DNA from 2 places in the Mesorhizobium sp. Root695 genome. Region 2 is predicted to be linked to the other one. Evidence: riboswitches for the same ligand, from Rfam matches in the RefSeq annotation. Region 2 holds a riboswitch; the other holds the start of a gene.
The links. Region 2 has a riboswitch for cobalamin ahead of ASD99_RS15110 (DUF1636 family protein). Riboswitches for the same ligand answer to the same signal wherever they lie in the genome.
Positions count from the first base shown of each region.

Region 1: another riboswitch for cobalamin. It lies ahead of ASD99_RS05285 (DUF1636 family protein); the one in region 2 lies ahead of ASD99_RS15110 (DUF1636 family protein).

Region 1 is NZ_LMHO01000003.1:237,368-245,169, forward strand. It holds gene cobN (cobaltochelatase subunit CobN) at 1-604, opposite strand, end outside; gene cobW (cobalamin biosynthesis protein CobW) at 623-1,675, opposite strand; gene ASD99_RS05285 (DUF1636 family protein) at 1,678-2,106, opposite strand; cobalamin riboswitch at 2,145-2,350, opposite strand; gene ASD99_RS05290 (winged helix-turn-helix domain-containing protein) at 2,380-3,579, opposite strand; gene ASD99_RS05295 (NADH-quinone oxidoreductase subunit A) at 3,911-4,276, shown strand; gene ASD99_RS05300 (NuoB/complex I 20 kDa subunit family protein) at 4,267-4,848, shown strand; gene ASD99_RS05305 (NADH-quinone oxidoreductase subunit C) at 4,853-5,458, shown strand; gene ASD99_RS05310 (NADH-quinone oxidoreductase subunit D) at 5,468-6,658, shown strand; gene ASD99_RS05315 (NADH-quinone oxidoreductase subunit E) at 6,659-7,802, shown strand, end outside.
Region 2 is NZ_LMHO01000013.1:2,365-10,166, reverse strand. It holds gene ASD99_RS15120 (ABC transporter substrate-binding protein) at 1-794, opposite strand, end outside; gene ASD99_RS15115 (ABC transporter ATP-binding protein) at 845-1,633, opposite strand; gene ASD99_RS15110 (DUF1636 family protein) at 1,630-1,998, opposite strand; cobalamin riboswitch at 2,127-2,333, opposite strand; gene ASD99_RS15105 (AraC family transcriptional regulator) at 2,614-3,447, shown strand; gene ASD99_RS15100 (DSD1 family PLP-dependent enzyme) at 3,452-4,597, opposite strand; gene ASD99_RS15095 (D-arabinono-1,4-lactone oxidase) at 4,594-5,874, opposite strand; gene ASD99_RS15090 (MFS transporter) at 5,887-7,074, opposite strand; gene ASD99_RS15085 (TetR/AcrR family transcriptional regulator) at 7,200-7,802, shown strand, end outside.

The sequences.
Region 1 (7,802 bases), on a different contig from region 2:
ACAGGATCGGCACGACCTTTCCCTCCCCCTCGAGGGGCAGGGGGACGACGCCGCGGCCGGGTTCGTAGTAGCCAACTTTTGGCACAGTGACCGGCTCTGCAGCAACCGCATCCTGTCCCGCCAACCCCGCCAACTTCTGCACCAGCGCGCTCATATTCGCCGGGCCGCCCTCGCGGAAATAATCGAGCAGGCCGTCCAACTCCTCGCGCGGCAGCGTCGAGGCTTCGATCAGGCGCAGATCCTCATCTCGGCATTCGCCGGGCAGCAGCGCCAGTTTTATGCCGCGTTCGCGGGCGGTCGAGGCAAGCTGGTCGCAGCCGTAGCGCCACCAGTCGTAGCCGCCGAGGATGCGCACGAGGATGATCTTGGCGTGGCGGGCGACGCTGTCGACCCAGAGGTCGACGGACATGGGATGGCGCAGGTCGCGCAGCGCGGCCAGCCGCATCGAGGGCAGGCGTTCGGCGTCGGCCTTCCAGGCCGCCGCCAATCCGGCGAGATCGCTGTCGGTGAAGGACAGCGCCACGATATCCGCCGGCGTCTGCCGCAGATCGACCGGCTCGGCGAGGTCGTCGAGCGAGGCGGATGTCGTGGTTAGGATGTGCATCGCGACCCGTGTCCGAAATCAGCCGGCAAGGATACGCTCGATCGCCGGGCGGTTCAGCCCCTTCAGCCCGATTACGACGAGGCGCGAGCGGCGGTCATCCTCGGCGGTCCAGGCGCGGTCATAGTAATGATTGACGCGCGGCCCGACCGCCTGCAGCAAGAGCCGCATCGGCTTGCCGCCGACCTCGACGAAGCCTTTCACGCGCAACACGTTCTCTTCTTCGGCGACGGTGGCGACGCGTTTCGCCAGATCATCGGGATTGGCGATCGAGGCAATGTCGACGATGAAGGTGTCGAAGTCGTCATGCTCATGGTCGAAGGCGCCGTCATGATGGGACTTGCGGTTCTCGATGTCGTCTTCGACCGCCAGACCGAGCCCGAGCAGCACCGAGGGATCGACCTTGCCATGCGATGTCGGCACGATCTTCACCGCGCGGGCGGAGTGTTCGTTGATGATGGCGTTGGCGCGGTCGGTGCCGGCGGCGTCCATCAAATCGCTTTTCGACAGGATAATCAGGTCGGCGCAGGCGATCTGGTCCTCGAACACTTCTTCCACCGGGTCGTCGTGGTCGAGCGTCTCATCCTGGGCGCGCTGCGCCTGCAAGGCATCCATGTCGTTGGCGACGCGACCCTCGGCCAATGCCGGCCCGTCGACCACGGCGATGACGCCGTCGACGGTCACCCGGCTTTTCACGCTCGGCCACTGGAAAGCCTGGACCAACGGCTTGGGCAGCGCGAGGCCCGAGGTCTCGATCAGGATGTGGTCGACCCTCGGCGTCAGCGCGAGGATCTGGTCGAGCGCCGGAACGAAATCGTCGGCGACGGTGCAGCAGATACAGCCATTGGCCAGTTCGACGATGTTTTCCTCCGGACAGGTGTCGATGCCGCATCCCTTGAGGATCTCGCCATCGATGCCGATGTCGCCAAATTCGTTGACGATGATGGCAATGCGCTTGCCGCCGGCGTTTTCCAGGAGATGGCGGACCAGCGTCGTCTTGCCGGCGCCGAGGAAGCCGGTGACAACGGTGCAGGGAACGCGGGAGAGGTTGGCGGACGAATCTGGAGCGGTCATGGTCAGTCCTTCAACAGGTTGAGGGGAGGGATGCGGGCAACGAGGCCGCGCTTCAGGCTATCGGGACGGCCGCGCCACGGGATCAGGCCGTCCGTCGAGGTGGCGAAGAGTTTGGCTCCGGTGACGAGGTCGGCACCGCTGGTCGCGGTCAAGTCGCCGAAGACATAGCTCCAGCAGCCATCGCGCAGGATCGCGGCGCTGAGGCGCCGTTTGCAATTGCCAAGGCATTCAACGCTGCGGATGCGAATATTTTCGCCGGATGCGGCGCGGCGGGTGTCATCCGCCAACGATTCGCCGGCGCGGGGATGGGCGTCGGAGCCGGTTTCATCGCGGCAGGAAGCGCAGACGATGACGGTGACGCCGGCCAAGGCATCATCATTGCCGGACGAAACATCCGCTGTGCCAGCCGAAAAACTGCTGTCGTGGTCCAAAAATCGGGCTCCTTGCCCGGAAACCCGCCGGGCGATCGGATTCTACAGTCGCAGACGGCAGGTCTCCTGGCTCGCGGGTCATCGCCTTGGTAGCCGCCTTCCCGGGAACCTCCCAGTGGCTTTCGGCCTTGGCTCTTCGCTTACAGTTGCGGGGACAGCCGCGGATTTGGGACAGATATCCCGCACCGCATTCCCTCTTGGCTCCTCTCGTTGAAGAGAAGAGACCGTCTGGAACGGATTTAGGCTTTTGCGGGCAGCGGTGTCAACGCGAGCTTACGACGCTGTCAGGTCGGCCAGCGCCGGACCCAAGTCACCGGCGGACGTCACTTCGATGCGTTCGAGGCCCAGCCAGCCCTGCATCTGCTTCAATTCCTCGAAGAGCTGAGCAGCGGTTTCGGCTGGTGCGCCGGGCTCGGCATAGGCCGCATGGACGCGCAGCACGCTCGCAGGCCGATCGGCCTTGAGGTCGACGCGCGCCACGATCCTGTCGCCGAGCAGGAACGGCAGGACATAATAGCCGTATTGCCGCTTGTCGGCTGGCGTGTAGATCTCGATGCGGTAGTGGAAATCGAACAGGCGCTCGGTGCGCGAACGTTCGAAGACGACCGGGTCGAACGGCGCCAGCAAGGCGCGGGCTTCGATCTTTCGGGGCAAACGGGCGTCTTTATGAAGATAGGCCGGCTTGTCCCAGCCTTCGACGCGCACCGGCAGCAGCTCGCCGGTTTCAACCAGTTCCTCCAGCCGGCCTTTCATATCGGCCGGGGACAGGCGGAAATAATCGCGCAAATCGCCTGATGTCGCCACGCCATGGGCGCGGGCGGAAATGCGCAGCAATTCGCGGTGCGCGTCCTCAGGCGTTGGCACCGGCAGGTCAAGGATCGCCTGCGGCAGCACGCGTTCGGGCAGGTCATAGAAACGCTCGAAGCCGCGGCGGTGCGCCGTGGTGATGCGCCCAGCCCAGAACAGCCATTCGAAGGCATGCTTGGCGTGGCTCCAGCCCCACCATCCGCCCGAGCCTTTCTGGCCTTCCAGCGCGGAAGCGGCGATCGGGCCGCGCTCGGCGACCTGGCGGTAGATCTCTTCGATATAGGCGGCGTGCTCGCGGCCCCATTTGGCGAGGCCCAGATACATCTCGTCGCCGCGCTCGGCGCGTTGCATGCGCCAGCGCATCAGCGGGTAGGTCTCGACCGGCAGGAAGGAGGCCTCGTGCGCCCAATATTCGAACACCGTGCGCTTGCGCGTCACGGCCGCGTTGTCGAGCAGAGTGAGCGGGTAGGGGCCCAGGCGCGAATAGAGTGGCATATAATGAGCGCGCACCACCGCGCTGACGGAATCGATCTGCAACAGGCCGGTGCGGGAGAGCGTGCGGGCAAAATGCCTTCGGTCAGGCGTGCCGGTCGGGCGGGGATCGAGGAACCCCTGGGCGGCGAGCGCAATGCGCCGGGCCATGGGGAGCGAGATCTTTTCCTTCATGCAGGCATCACTTTGAAGTGTTTTGACCGAGGGTCGGATGGGTGATTCCGGGCCATGCTAGCAGGGTTTTGGCGGCAAGCATGTCAGGAGAGAAAAGTGGAGTAGAAAGCGAAGGAAATCAAACAGGAGCGGATCGGACCAGTTTCCCCGGATATGCCGTCCAGGTCAGTGTTTTGAACAAGGTTTGACTTGCTTCACTGGAAGTGCTGCGCTAACCCTCGCCGCGTTGCAGCATAGGCCCTTAAAACGGTTCAGCGGTTAAACTGTCACGCTTCCGCATTAGGGTCCGGTGCTGTAATCAAAGTGGATTGGCGCCAACGGAAAGCCGAGCATGAACGCACTTCTAAGCTCATACCTGCCCATCGTCCTGTTCATAGGCGTGGCGTTGGTTGTCGGCCTGGCGCTGCTGGCCGCGCCCTTCCTGGTGGCTTACCGCAATCCCGATCCTGAAAAGCTTTCCGCCTACGAGTGCGGTTTCAACTCGTTCGACGACGCCCGCATGAAATTCGACATCCGCTTCTACCTGGTGTCGATCCTGTTCATCATCTTCGACCTGGAAGTGGCCTTCCTGTTTCCTTGGGCGGTGTCGTTCTCGAAGATCGGCATGCTCGGCTTCTGGTCGATGATGGTCTTTTTGGCGGTGCTGACCATCGGCTTTGCCTATGAATGGAAAAAAGGAGCGCTGGAATGGGATTGAACGACAGTTCCGGCACGCTCGTCGCGCCGAAGCCCAAGGGTTTGATCGATCCCAACACCGGCAGGCCGGTGGGGGCGGACGATCCGTTCTTCCTCGAGATCAACAATGAGCTCGCCGACAAGGGTTTTCTCGTCACCTCGACGGAAGCGCTGATCACCTGGGCGCGCAGCGGCTCGCTGATGTTCATGACCTTTGGCCTCGCCTGCTGCGCGGTGGAGATGATCCATACCTCGATGCCGCGCTATGACTCGGAGAGGTTCGGTGTCGCGCCGCGCGCGTCGCCGCGCCAGTCCGACATCATGATCGTTGCCGGCACGCTGACCAACAAGATGGCGCCGGCGCTGCGCAAGGTCTACGACCAGATGCCGGAGCCGCGCTACGTCATCTCGATGGGCTCATGCGCCAATGGCGGCGGCTACTACCACTATTCCTATTCGGTGGTGCGCGGCTGCGACCGCATCGTGCCGGTCGACATCTATGTGCCCGGCTGTCCGCCGAGCGCCGAAGCGCTGCTCTACGGCATTCTTCTCTTGCAGAAGAAAATCCGCCGCACCGGCACGATCGAACGGTAAATCCATGACCGCATCCCTGAGCGAACTGTCGACCTATCTCGGCGAGAAGCTGACCGGCCGTGTGAACGACGCTGATATCGCCTATGGCGAACTCACGGTTCATGTCGAGCCGCGCGATCTGGTCGAGGTCATGACCTTCCTGCGCGACGATGCGCGCTGCCAGTTCATCTCGGTCATCGACGTCTGTGGCGCCGACTATCCGTCGCGGGCCAAGCGTTTCGACGTCGTCTACCACCTCCTGTCGCCGAAGCAGAATGTGCGCATCCGCATCAAGGTGCAGGCCGATGAAGAGACGATGGTGCCGTCGATCACCGGCGTGTTCCCCGGTGCCGACTGGTTCGAACGTGAGACCTACGATCTCTATGGCGTGCTGTTCTCGGGCCATCCCGATCTGCGCCGCCTGCTGACCGACTATGGTTTCGAAGGCCATCCGCTGCGCAAGGACTTCCCGCTGACCGGCTTTGTCGAGGTGCGTTACGACGACGAGGCCAAGCGCGTCATCTACGAGCCCGTGGAATTGAAGCAGGAATTCCGCAATTTCGATTTTCTTTCCCCATGGGAAGGCACCGACTACGTGCTGCCGGGGGACGAAAAAGCCAAGACGAATTGAGGCGCCAGAATGGCTGAAACCTCCGTCCGCAACTTCAACATCAATTTCGGCCCGCAACACCCTGCGGCGCACGGTGTTTTGCGCCTCGTGCTGGAGCTGGACGGCGAGGTTGTCGATCGCGTCGATCCACATATCGGGCTTTTGCATCGCGGCACGGAAAAGCTGATCGAGGCCAAGACCTATCTGCAGGCGATCCCCTATCTCGACCGGCTCGATTATTGCGCGCCGATGAACCAGGAACACGCCTTCGCGCTGGCTGCCGAGCGGTTGCTCGGCATCGACGTGCCTAAGCGCGGCCAGCTGATCCGCGTGCTTTACTGCGAAATCGGCCGCATCATGTCGCATATCCTCAATGTGACGACGCAGGCGATGGACGTCGGCGCGCTGACGCCGCCGCTGTGGGGCTTCGTCGAGCGCGAAAAGCTGATGGTGTTCTATGAGCGCGCCTCCGGTTCACGCATGCATGCGGCCTATTTCCGCCCCGGCGGCGTCCATCAGGACCTGCCGCAGAAGCTGGTCGAGGACGTCGGCAAGTGGATCGATCCGTTCCTGAAGTCGATCGACGACCTCGACCAGCTGCTGACCGGCAACCGCATCTTCAAGCAGCGCAATGTCGATATCGGCACCGTTTCGCTGGCCGATGCCTGGGCCTGGGGTTTTTCGGGCGTCATGGTGCGTGGCTCGGGTGCAGCCTGGGACCTGCGCAAGTCGCAGCCCTATGAATGCTATTCGGAAATGGATTTCGACATTCCGATCGGCAAGAACGGCGATTGCTTCGACCGTTACCTCGTGCGCATGGAAGAAATGCGCCAGTCGGCGAAGATCATGCGCCAGTGCGTCGACCTTCTGCTCGGCAAGGAGAGCACCGGACCGGTGTCGAACCTCGACGGCAAGGTGGTGCCGCCCAAGCGCCAGGCGATGAAGCGCTCGATGGAAGCGCTGATCCATCACTTCAAGCTCTACACCGAGGGTTATCGCGTTCCAGCCGGCGAGGTCTATGCGGCGGTCGAAGCGCCGAAGGGCGAGTTCGGCGTCTATCTCGTCTCCGATGGCTCCAACAAGCCCTACCGCTGCAAGCTGCGCGCGCCTGGTTTCGCGCATCTGCAAGCGATGGATTTCCTCTGCCGCGGCCACATGCTGGCCGACGTCACCGCCGTTCTAGGCTCCCTCGACATCGTGTTTGGTGAGGTCGATCGCTAAATGTCAGTCCGCCGTCTCGCAGAAGCCAGCGTCCAGCCAGCATCCTTCGCCTTCAATCGGGCGAATGCCGCAGCGGCGAAGCAATGGATCAAGAAGTACCCGAAGGGCCGTGAGCAGTCGGCCATCATCCCACTTCTGATGATCGCGCAGGAGCAGGAAGGCTGGGTGACGAAGGCGGCGATCGAGACGATTTCCGATATGCTCGGCATGCCGCGCATCCGTGGGCTCGAGGTCGCGACCTTCTACACGCAGTACCAGCTGAACCCGGTCGGCACGCGTGCGCACATCCAGGTCTGCGGCACCACGCCCTGCATGCTGCGCGGCTCGGAAGCGCTGATGGATGTCTGCCGCTCGAAGATCCACCACGATCAGTTCCACACCAACGACAAGGGCACCTTGTCGTGGGAAGAGGTCGAATGCCTTGGCGCCTGCGTCAACGCGCCGATGGTCATGATCTTCAAGGACACGTTTGAAGACCTGACCCCGGAACGGTTGGCCGAGATCATCGATCTCTACGGCGCCGGCAAGGGTGCTTCGGTGCCAGCGGGGCCGCAGAACGGCCGCACCGGTTCGGAGCCGGCCTCCGGCCTCACCACGCTGAAGAGCGAAAAGGCGATCCTCAAATCGACCCGCGACAGGGAAGCCAAGGCAGCGACCAAGGCCGCCCAGGCGGCGCCTGATGCGATCGTCGCGGCACCCGTTCCGGCACCTGCCACCGCCGCGGTCGGGCCGTCCAATGCCAGCAAGCCGAAGACCGATGCGCCGGAAACCAGCCCGGCCTTGAAGACGCCGTCAAAGGCCAAGGTTGCGCCGGCTGCTGAAAAGGCGGCGAGCGTTTCGGCGCCGCTGCATTCGGCCGCCAATGCCAACAAGGCGGCTCCAGAGGTCGAGCAGGTTTCCAAGCAGCGCAGTGGTCCGAAGACCAAGGCCGAGCCGGCAACCGCTTTCAAGGCGCCGGAAACCAAGGCGCCGGCCGCGAAAGCCGCCAAGCCATCGCTGGAAGACAAGAACCGTCCGGCCGGCATCGCCAAGCCGACGCTGGTCGACGACCTCAAGCTGATCTCCGGCGTCGGCCCGAAGATCGAGGGCATCCTGCATACGCTCGGCATCTACACCTTCGCGCAGGTCGCGTCGTGGAAGAAGG
Region 2 (7,802 bases):
AGCAGCTTCTTGTAGCCGCCACCATCCTGGTAATCGAGCAGGATGAGGAATTGTGGATTGCGCGACGCCACCGTTTCCCAGTCCGTGTTGCCCCAGCTGGTGTCCATGTCGGCCATGATGTTGTCGCCGCCGGCGGCTGATATCATGGCGCTGGGGATGGCGAACTTGCCTGCGGTAAACGGCTTGTCCTCGCCGGAATCATAGAGGAACACCCGCGTTCCCTTACGGTCGCCGACCTTGGCGGTGATGTCGGCGAGTTGCGTCTTCCAGCCCGAAACGAGCTTTTCGGCCTCGGCCTCCTTGCCGAAGATCTTGCCCAGCTTTTCGACATCGCCATAGAGCAGGTCCATCGAGGCGGCGGGGTGGTTCTTGTCGAGATGGACGCAGCTTTCCGTCAGCGCCAGCGTCTTGATGCCGTGCGGGGCAAGCGTGTCGGGTGTCACCTCGCCGCCCGGCTTCATGCCGTAATACCAGCCGGCGAAGAAGAAATCGGGCTCGACCGCGACGAGGTTTTCGAGCGTCGGGTATTTCGGCGCCAATTCCGGGATCGAGCCCTGCTCGGCCTTGAATTCGGGACCGATCTTGTACCATCCGGTGATGCCGGTCAGGCCGACGATCGATGGCTGCAGTTTCAGCGCGAAGGCCATCTCGGCCATGTTGAGATCATGGATGACGGCGCGCTTCGGCGGTGCGTCAAACGTCAGCGGCTTGCCGCAACTGTCGACCGTGACCGGGAAGGCGAAGGCCGTGGGGGTCAGCAGCGAGAAGGCAAGCGAAAAGGCTAGGCGTTTCAAGAATTTGCTCCTATGTGAATGGGATTGGGTCGAATACGGAACGGTTTCAATCAGGATGGCGGCGAGCCACGGTTTGGAACTTCGAACACCGTCAGTTCGCGGTCTTCGGTCGGATGGCGCAGACGCAGAACATCGATGCCGAAAATCTCGCGGATCAATTGTTGGGTCAGCGCTTCGCGCGGCGCGGCCAGCGCTTGCAGACGGGCCTGGTTCATCACCGCCACCCTGGTGGCGAACGGCGCGACCAGGGCCAGATCGTGCAGCACCGCGATCACGGTCATGCTGAAGCCGGCCACGAGTTCGAGCAGTTCGCCGCGGGCGCGCGGGTCGAGATGGTTGGTCGGCTCGTCGAGGAACAGGATCTTTGGCTGCTGGGCGATGGCGCGCGCCAGTTGGGCGCGCTGGCGCTCGCCGCCCGACAATGAGCCTATGGTGCGCCCAAGCAGCGGCAGCAGGCCGGTCCGGCGCAGCGCATCGACGACAATGTCGCGTTCCTCGCTCCTGCGCCGCAGCCCGGCGTGCGGGACGCGGCCAAGCTCGACATAGTCGATCACCGCCAGCCGTGGATCGGGCTGGTCGGTCTGGCCGACCACGGCGATGTGCAGTGCCCGCTCGGCAGCGGAAATCCTGTCCAGCCGACGCCCGGCTAGCTTCACCTCGCCGGAACTTGGCCGTAACATGCCCGACAGCATGCGCAGCAGCGTCGTCTTGCCGGCGCCGTTGGGGCCAATGATGGCGAGGCGGTCGCCAGCGGCCACCGACAGGCTGACCGCCTGGACCAGATCCCGCCCATTCGCCATGGCGCAGAGGTCACGTGCTTCGAGAAGCGCTACAGTCATCGGCTGCTGCCCGCCGGATTGCCCGAACCGGGGATGCGGGCAAGCGTCTTGCCGGCCAATCCCGCCGGGCGCTGACCGGAACTGCACGAGCCGTCGGCCAGCGAGGCGTAGAGTTTGGCGAATCGCACGAGGTCGCCGACATCGGCTCGCGCGTCGATGGAGCCGAAGAGATAGGCAGCCTTGCCTTGCGCCTGGAAGGCGACCGTCAGCGGCCGCGAGCAGCCCGCCATGCAGGCCACGCCTTCGACCGCGACGCCGCTCGCCACGGCTGGTTCATGTTGGGCCGAAAGTCGGGAGCGCAAATCGGTACAAAGGTCGTTCCCGGACCTGACGCCGGTCACATGGTCACGGCAAAGCGTGCACACGATGATGCGATGGATGGGATCGATGGAGCCGTCCAACTTTCCGTCACTTTCCAAAACTGGCGACGGAAGGAAGCTGGCGAACCGGCCGACAAGACCGAGATTCGCGTTTCCTCCCGGCACACCCCGTCCGGTCAACTCATGCTGATGGCAGGTCTCCTGGCTCGCGGGTCGTTGCGCCATCCTGCCTTCCCAGCCTTGCCGGCCAGTGGCATTCGCGGATTTTGCTCGCCGCTTACAGTTGCGGGGGCAGCCACGGCCTCGACCCCTGGGATCTCACCGTGTTCCCTTTTCACCCCTCGCCTTTTGACTCGGGGACCATCACGAAATCACAGTAGATTTCCCCCAAACGCATCGCAACGCATTTCTGCGGGTTGAGTTTGCCAAGCCGGCAATGGGTATGATCGATGGCTGGACGGAAACAAGCAACACCTTTGATTGTTATGTAATAACATATTGCTATGAATATGACCCGACTCTGTCAACCCCTTTCCACGCAAAGGCGATGGCCTATCGTTTCGGTTTTGCGCGGAGCGCAATTTCGATCAAACTGACCTCATCGGGAAACATCACCATGATCCTGCCACGTGTGAATCGAGCCATTTTAAAAGGAGCCCCATGAACCCGACCGAGAAAGCGCTGTGGTTCGTCGAGAGCCATCTGCCGGAGGCGATCTCGCTCGACGATGTCGCGCAAAGCAGCGGCGTGTCGCGTTTTCATGTGACGCGGGCTTTCGGGGCTGCAACCGGTCGCTCGGTGATGGGCTACATGCGCTCGCGCCGCTTGACCGAGGCGGCGCGCAAGCTGGCCGGCGGAGCGCCCGATATCCTCAGCGTCGCGCTCGATGCCGGCTACAACTCGCATGAGGCGTTCACCCGTGCCTTCCGCGATCAGTTCGGCACCACGCCGGAACTGGTGCGCGCGCAAGGCACACTCGACAAGCTCGACCTCGTGGAGCCGATCCTGATGGACCAGTCCTTTCTTGCCAACCTCGAACCGCCGCGTTTCGAGACCAGCCGGCCGTTCCTCATCGCCGGTCTCGGCGAACGCTACAGCTGCGAAACCAGCGCAGCCATTCCGATGCAATGGCAGCGCTTCGGCCCCTATATCGGCAACATTCCGGGCGAGACAGGCGACGTTGCCTATGGCGTCTGCGTCAACGGCGACGATGCCGGCAATTTCGACTACATTGCCGGCGTCGAAGTGTCGGACTTTTCCGACCTGCCCAAGGAATTCAGCCGGGTGCGCGTGCCGGCACAGAAATATGCGGTCTTCGCCCACCGCGAACACATCTCGACCATCCGCCGGACGGTAAACACCATCTGGAACAAATGGCTGCCGGCCTCCGGCCATGAGATTTCAGATGCGCCGGAATTCGAACGCTACGGTCCCGAATTCGACCCGCGCAGCGGCAATGGCGGGCTGGAAATCTGGATACCGGTGAAGGGGTAGACGATCACGCCATCGGCAGCGCCGGCCAGCGATCAGTGACCTTTCCGCCGGCAAACACCGCGATCGATCCGAATTGCTGCAGCACGGCCTCGCTCTGCGTCGGGCGCAAGAAGGCGTAGTCGCCTGGCCTTGCGGGCGCATCGGCCGGCAAGCCCATGAATTGCTGGTTGGAGGACAGGCCGAGCAAGCCGTTCGTCGTCATGCCTTGGGGGAACACCGGCTCGGCCATCCACTTGCCGCCATAGAGGTAGCAGCCCTTGCGGGGAAACCGGCCGATCGCCTGCAGCGCGCGGGTGACAGCCGGCGGGCCGGGCAGCATTGGCTCGACCACTTTCAGCATCGGCGTCGCGATAAAGGCCGCCGGCTGGAAGCCTTCGAGACCTGATGTATCGAAGTCGCTGGGCAGCACGAAGGCCGATCCCATCGACACTTCATTGGCGACACCGCCATGATGAAGCAGCGCGGTCTTGCTGCCGCCGATGTTCAGGATGCGGCGCTGGTCGGCCCCGAGACAAGCGACGAACGCCGTGGCCTGCGCCGACGCCTTTGCCAGGGCTTTCGTCGGCCCGCCGAACAGACCAGGAATGAGCGGCGCATGCGCCTCGTAGGCCATGACCCCTTCGCAATGCAGCCATTTGTGAGCATGGAGCGCGCTCAATGCCCTCGACAAGGTTTCGGGATCAGCAAACCCGCCGCGATGCAGCCCGACGTCGATCTCGAAAGCAATGCGCAGTTCGATGTCGAGTTCGGCAGCGAGCGCGCCGTACTCCGCCAGTCTCTCCTCGCTGTCGATCAGCCAGCAGACACGCGACCAGTCGGCGTCGGCTTTCACCAGCGCCGCCCTTGCCGCGTCGACCGGTATCGGCTTGCCATACAGAAGATCGGCATCCGGAAACGTCTTCAGCACCGCCTCGCTGATCGGCGGATGGAAGGTCATGACGTGATTGGTGCCAAGCGCCTTGCCGATATGCGCAAGCAGCGGCAGACAGGCGAGTGATTTGTCGACCAGCCGCACGGCAAGGCCGGGATCCAGTCTCCCCTTCACCAGAGCGATGTTGCTGTCCAGCCGGTCGCGATCGAGCAGCAGGCAGGGCTGGAAGATGCCGGCTTCCTTCAGCGCATCCGACAGGGTGGAAAAATAGGCGTTCATGTCTCGATGCCGAACAGGTCGGCCATGTAGGGCGAGACGAAGCGGTTTTCCGGATCGATGTCGCGGCGCACCGCCATGGCGTCGTCCCAGCGCGGGTAGAGCTTTTTCAGATCCGCCGCTTTCAGGCTGTGCATCTTGCCCCAATGCGGCCTGCCGCCATACCTGCGGAAGATCGGCTCGGCCGCCCGCATGAACGGCAGCGGATCGTTCGCCGCGTCATGGTGGATGGCGATCGAGCAGGTTAGCCTGTTGTAGAAGGGCGAGAGCCAGAATTGATCCGGTGCGACCGAGCGCACCTCCATCGGGAAATAGACCTCGGGAAAACGCTTCTCGGTCAGTTCGATGATCTCGGCCAGCGCCTTCGGTCCCTCCTCGAACGGCAGATGATATTCCATCTCGTTGAATTTGGTCTGGCGGTCACTGGCATAGACGTTGAGCCAGTCCTGCACATAGTCCTCGGCCGGCACTTTCGCGACGGCGCCCAGGATCAGTCGGCGGCGCAGCGATGGCAGCCAGGCAAGCGCGGTGCGCAGCCTGCGCAGCGTCCTCAAACCCGCCTCGTCTTGCTCCGGCGGGCGCGCGGTGGGTGCTGCGTCGCTGAGGTCGCTGGCTATGAACTGTGCATAGCCGGAAAACGGAATGTAGTAGAATTCGGCCGAGCGATGCGCGGCCATCATCATCTCGAAATCGCGCAGCATGTCGGCGATCGGCAGCACCCATTTGCGGCGACGCAGCCGGTAGGTCGCGATGTTGTTCAACGTCACTTCGCTGAGCACGCCGAAGGCGCCGAGCGCGACGCCGATGGCGTGGATCATGTCCTGATCCCCCGCCCGCTTGAAGTCGCGGACCTTGCCAAGCCCGTCGACGATCCGCACCGTCTCCAGCTGCGTGTGATAAGCGCCGAGTGTCGGTCCCGAGCCGTGCGTGGCGGTACCCAGCGCGCCGCCGATCGCCTGGCGGTCAATGTCGCCCATGTTGGGCAGGCCCTGGCCAATGCCCTGCAGGATGTGCATCAGCGGACCGAGCCGGGTCCCTGCCCGCACCCGCGCCTGATGTTTTTCGGCATCGTGCGAAACCAGCCCTTCCAGTCTTTCCAGGGACAGGATCGTGCCCTGCGATTTCACCAGCGGCGTGAAGGAATGACCGGCGCCAACGACGCGGACCGGGCCGGGTGCGGTACGAATGAGATCACCCAGTTCGCCGGCATCGCCGGGGCTGGCGATCAGCCGCGGTTCGGCAGTGACAAAGCCCGACCAGTTGCTCCAGCTGTTCGACATGGCGCCCCCAGTTCAGGCAACAGCGCGGCGACGCCGCGACACGAGAATGAACAGACCGAGCAGCGCCACGCTGGCTACGGTACTGGCGGCAGCAAATTCCGGCACCGGCCGGTAATCCTTGCCATCGATCAGCAGTGACGCCGCGATCGGCCCGATCGCCAGGCCGAACAGCTGGGCCGCCGGCACCAGCAGCACGGCGGTGCGCGTCTCGTCGGCGGTGATCGCCAGCCGGATCTGGTAGGGCACGATGAACAAGAGGATGAAGCCCATGACCAGAGCTGCGATCCAGAATGTGGTGAGGCCAGGTCCACCGGCCAGAACCAGGGAGCAGGCAAGCGCCACGACACCGATCGTGGCGATGGCAGCGCGATAATCGATGCGCGCCTCGAACACGGTGGCCGTCATTGCGCCCAGGACCTGCACGGCGAGGCTGGCCGAGACGATCAGGCCGACGGTGCGGCCATCGATGCCGTATTGTGCGCCAAGCGGCTCCAGAAAGGCCCAGACCGCGCCGAAGAACATGAAGTAGCAGAAGACCGACAGCAGCGCGGTGAGGGAAGGAACCGTCAGCACATTGGCCAGATTCTCGTCCTTGGGCAGGTCGGCATAGTCAACGGGTACGGTGAAGGCGACCGCCAGCGACGCCACGCAGACGACGGCAAGAACGATGAAGCCGCCTGCCGACCCGGCGGCCGGAATGACATAAAGCGCCAGCATCAGGGCAAGCGCGCATTGCGCCAGCGTCTGCATGGTGACGAAAAGGCCGCCGATGCGCTCGGCGCGCCGCGAACGGGCGATCAGTTCGGTGGCGACCGCGACCAGACCGCCTTCGGCGAGCCCGGCCAGGGCGCGGGCCGCAATCAGCGTGTTGGCGCTTGCGGCATGGGCCGTCCACACATTGGCCAGCGCCAGCAGCAACAGAAGGGCGGCGCTTTTCCAGCGCATGTTGTGTGCCGAGAGCAGCATCGCCACGACAGCTGAACCGATGGCAATGGCGATCATCTCGGCTGTGGCGACCAGCGCCAGTTCATCGCCGCTGACATGGCCCTCGGTGTAAAGGGCCCCGAGCAGCACGGGCTGCAGCCCGAGAATGAGCAGGCCGACCGAACCGATCCACAGGGCCGCGGCTAGCTGCCTGCCGGTCGGATTGCCGACCAGCCAGTCGCCATTGCCTGCGTGGCCGGTATCTGTCGAAGCCAAAGGCGCCTCCCAACGTCCTTGCCGTGCGGCAAAAAAGCTGACAACCTGTCAGCATTTCAGAAGCTGATACTTGATCATATTTCTTGTCAACCGGAATTTGAAAAACCCGTGCGAAAGATCGGTGCATGACGGACGTGAAGAGAATGGCGACCGAGCCCAGGCGCAGGCCCAAGCAGGAACGCAGCCGCGAGCGCATCGATGCGATCCTGTCGACGACCATGCGGCTGATCGGCGAGAAAGGCATCGACGCCGTCACCATGAAGGAGGTCGGCATGCTGGCGGGCGGGCCGATCGCCACCGTCTACCATTATTTTCCCAACAAATCGGCGATCCTGGCGATGCTCTATGAGCGGTTTTCAGAGGTCAGCCGCGCAAGGCTGACGGCGATCATCACCGACATCCGCGAAGCGAAGGACGTGATCGTGGCCGCCGACCGGCTGCTTGACGACTATCTCAGCCGCGTCGCCGGCGATCCGGCCATCCAGGATCTGCAGAACGCCATCCAGGCCGACAAGGCGCTCAAGAACCTCGACATCGCCGAAACCCGACACCAAGCCAAAATGTTCTGCGACCACGTCATCGCCCTGATCGAGCCTCAGAAGCGCGAGCAGTTCGAACGCACGGTTCTCCTGATCTTCCAGCTCGCCGGCGGTGTGGTGCGCCTGGCGCTTGCCGAGGGCGAAGCGGAAAGCCGCCGGACCATCGAAGATTATCGTTCGATCATTCAC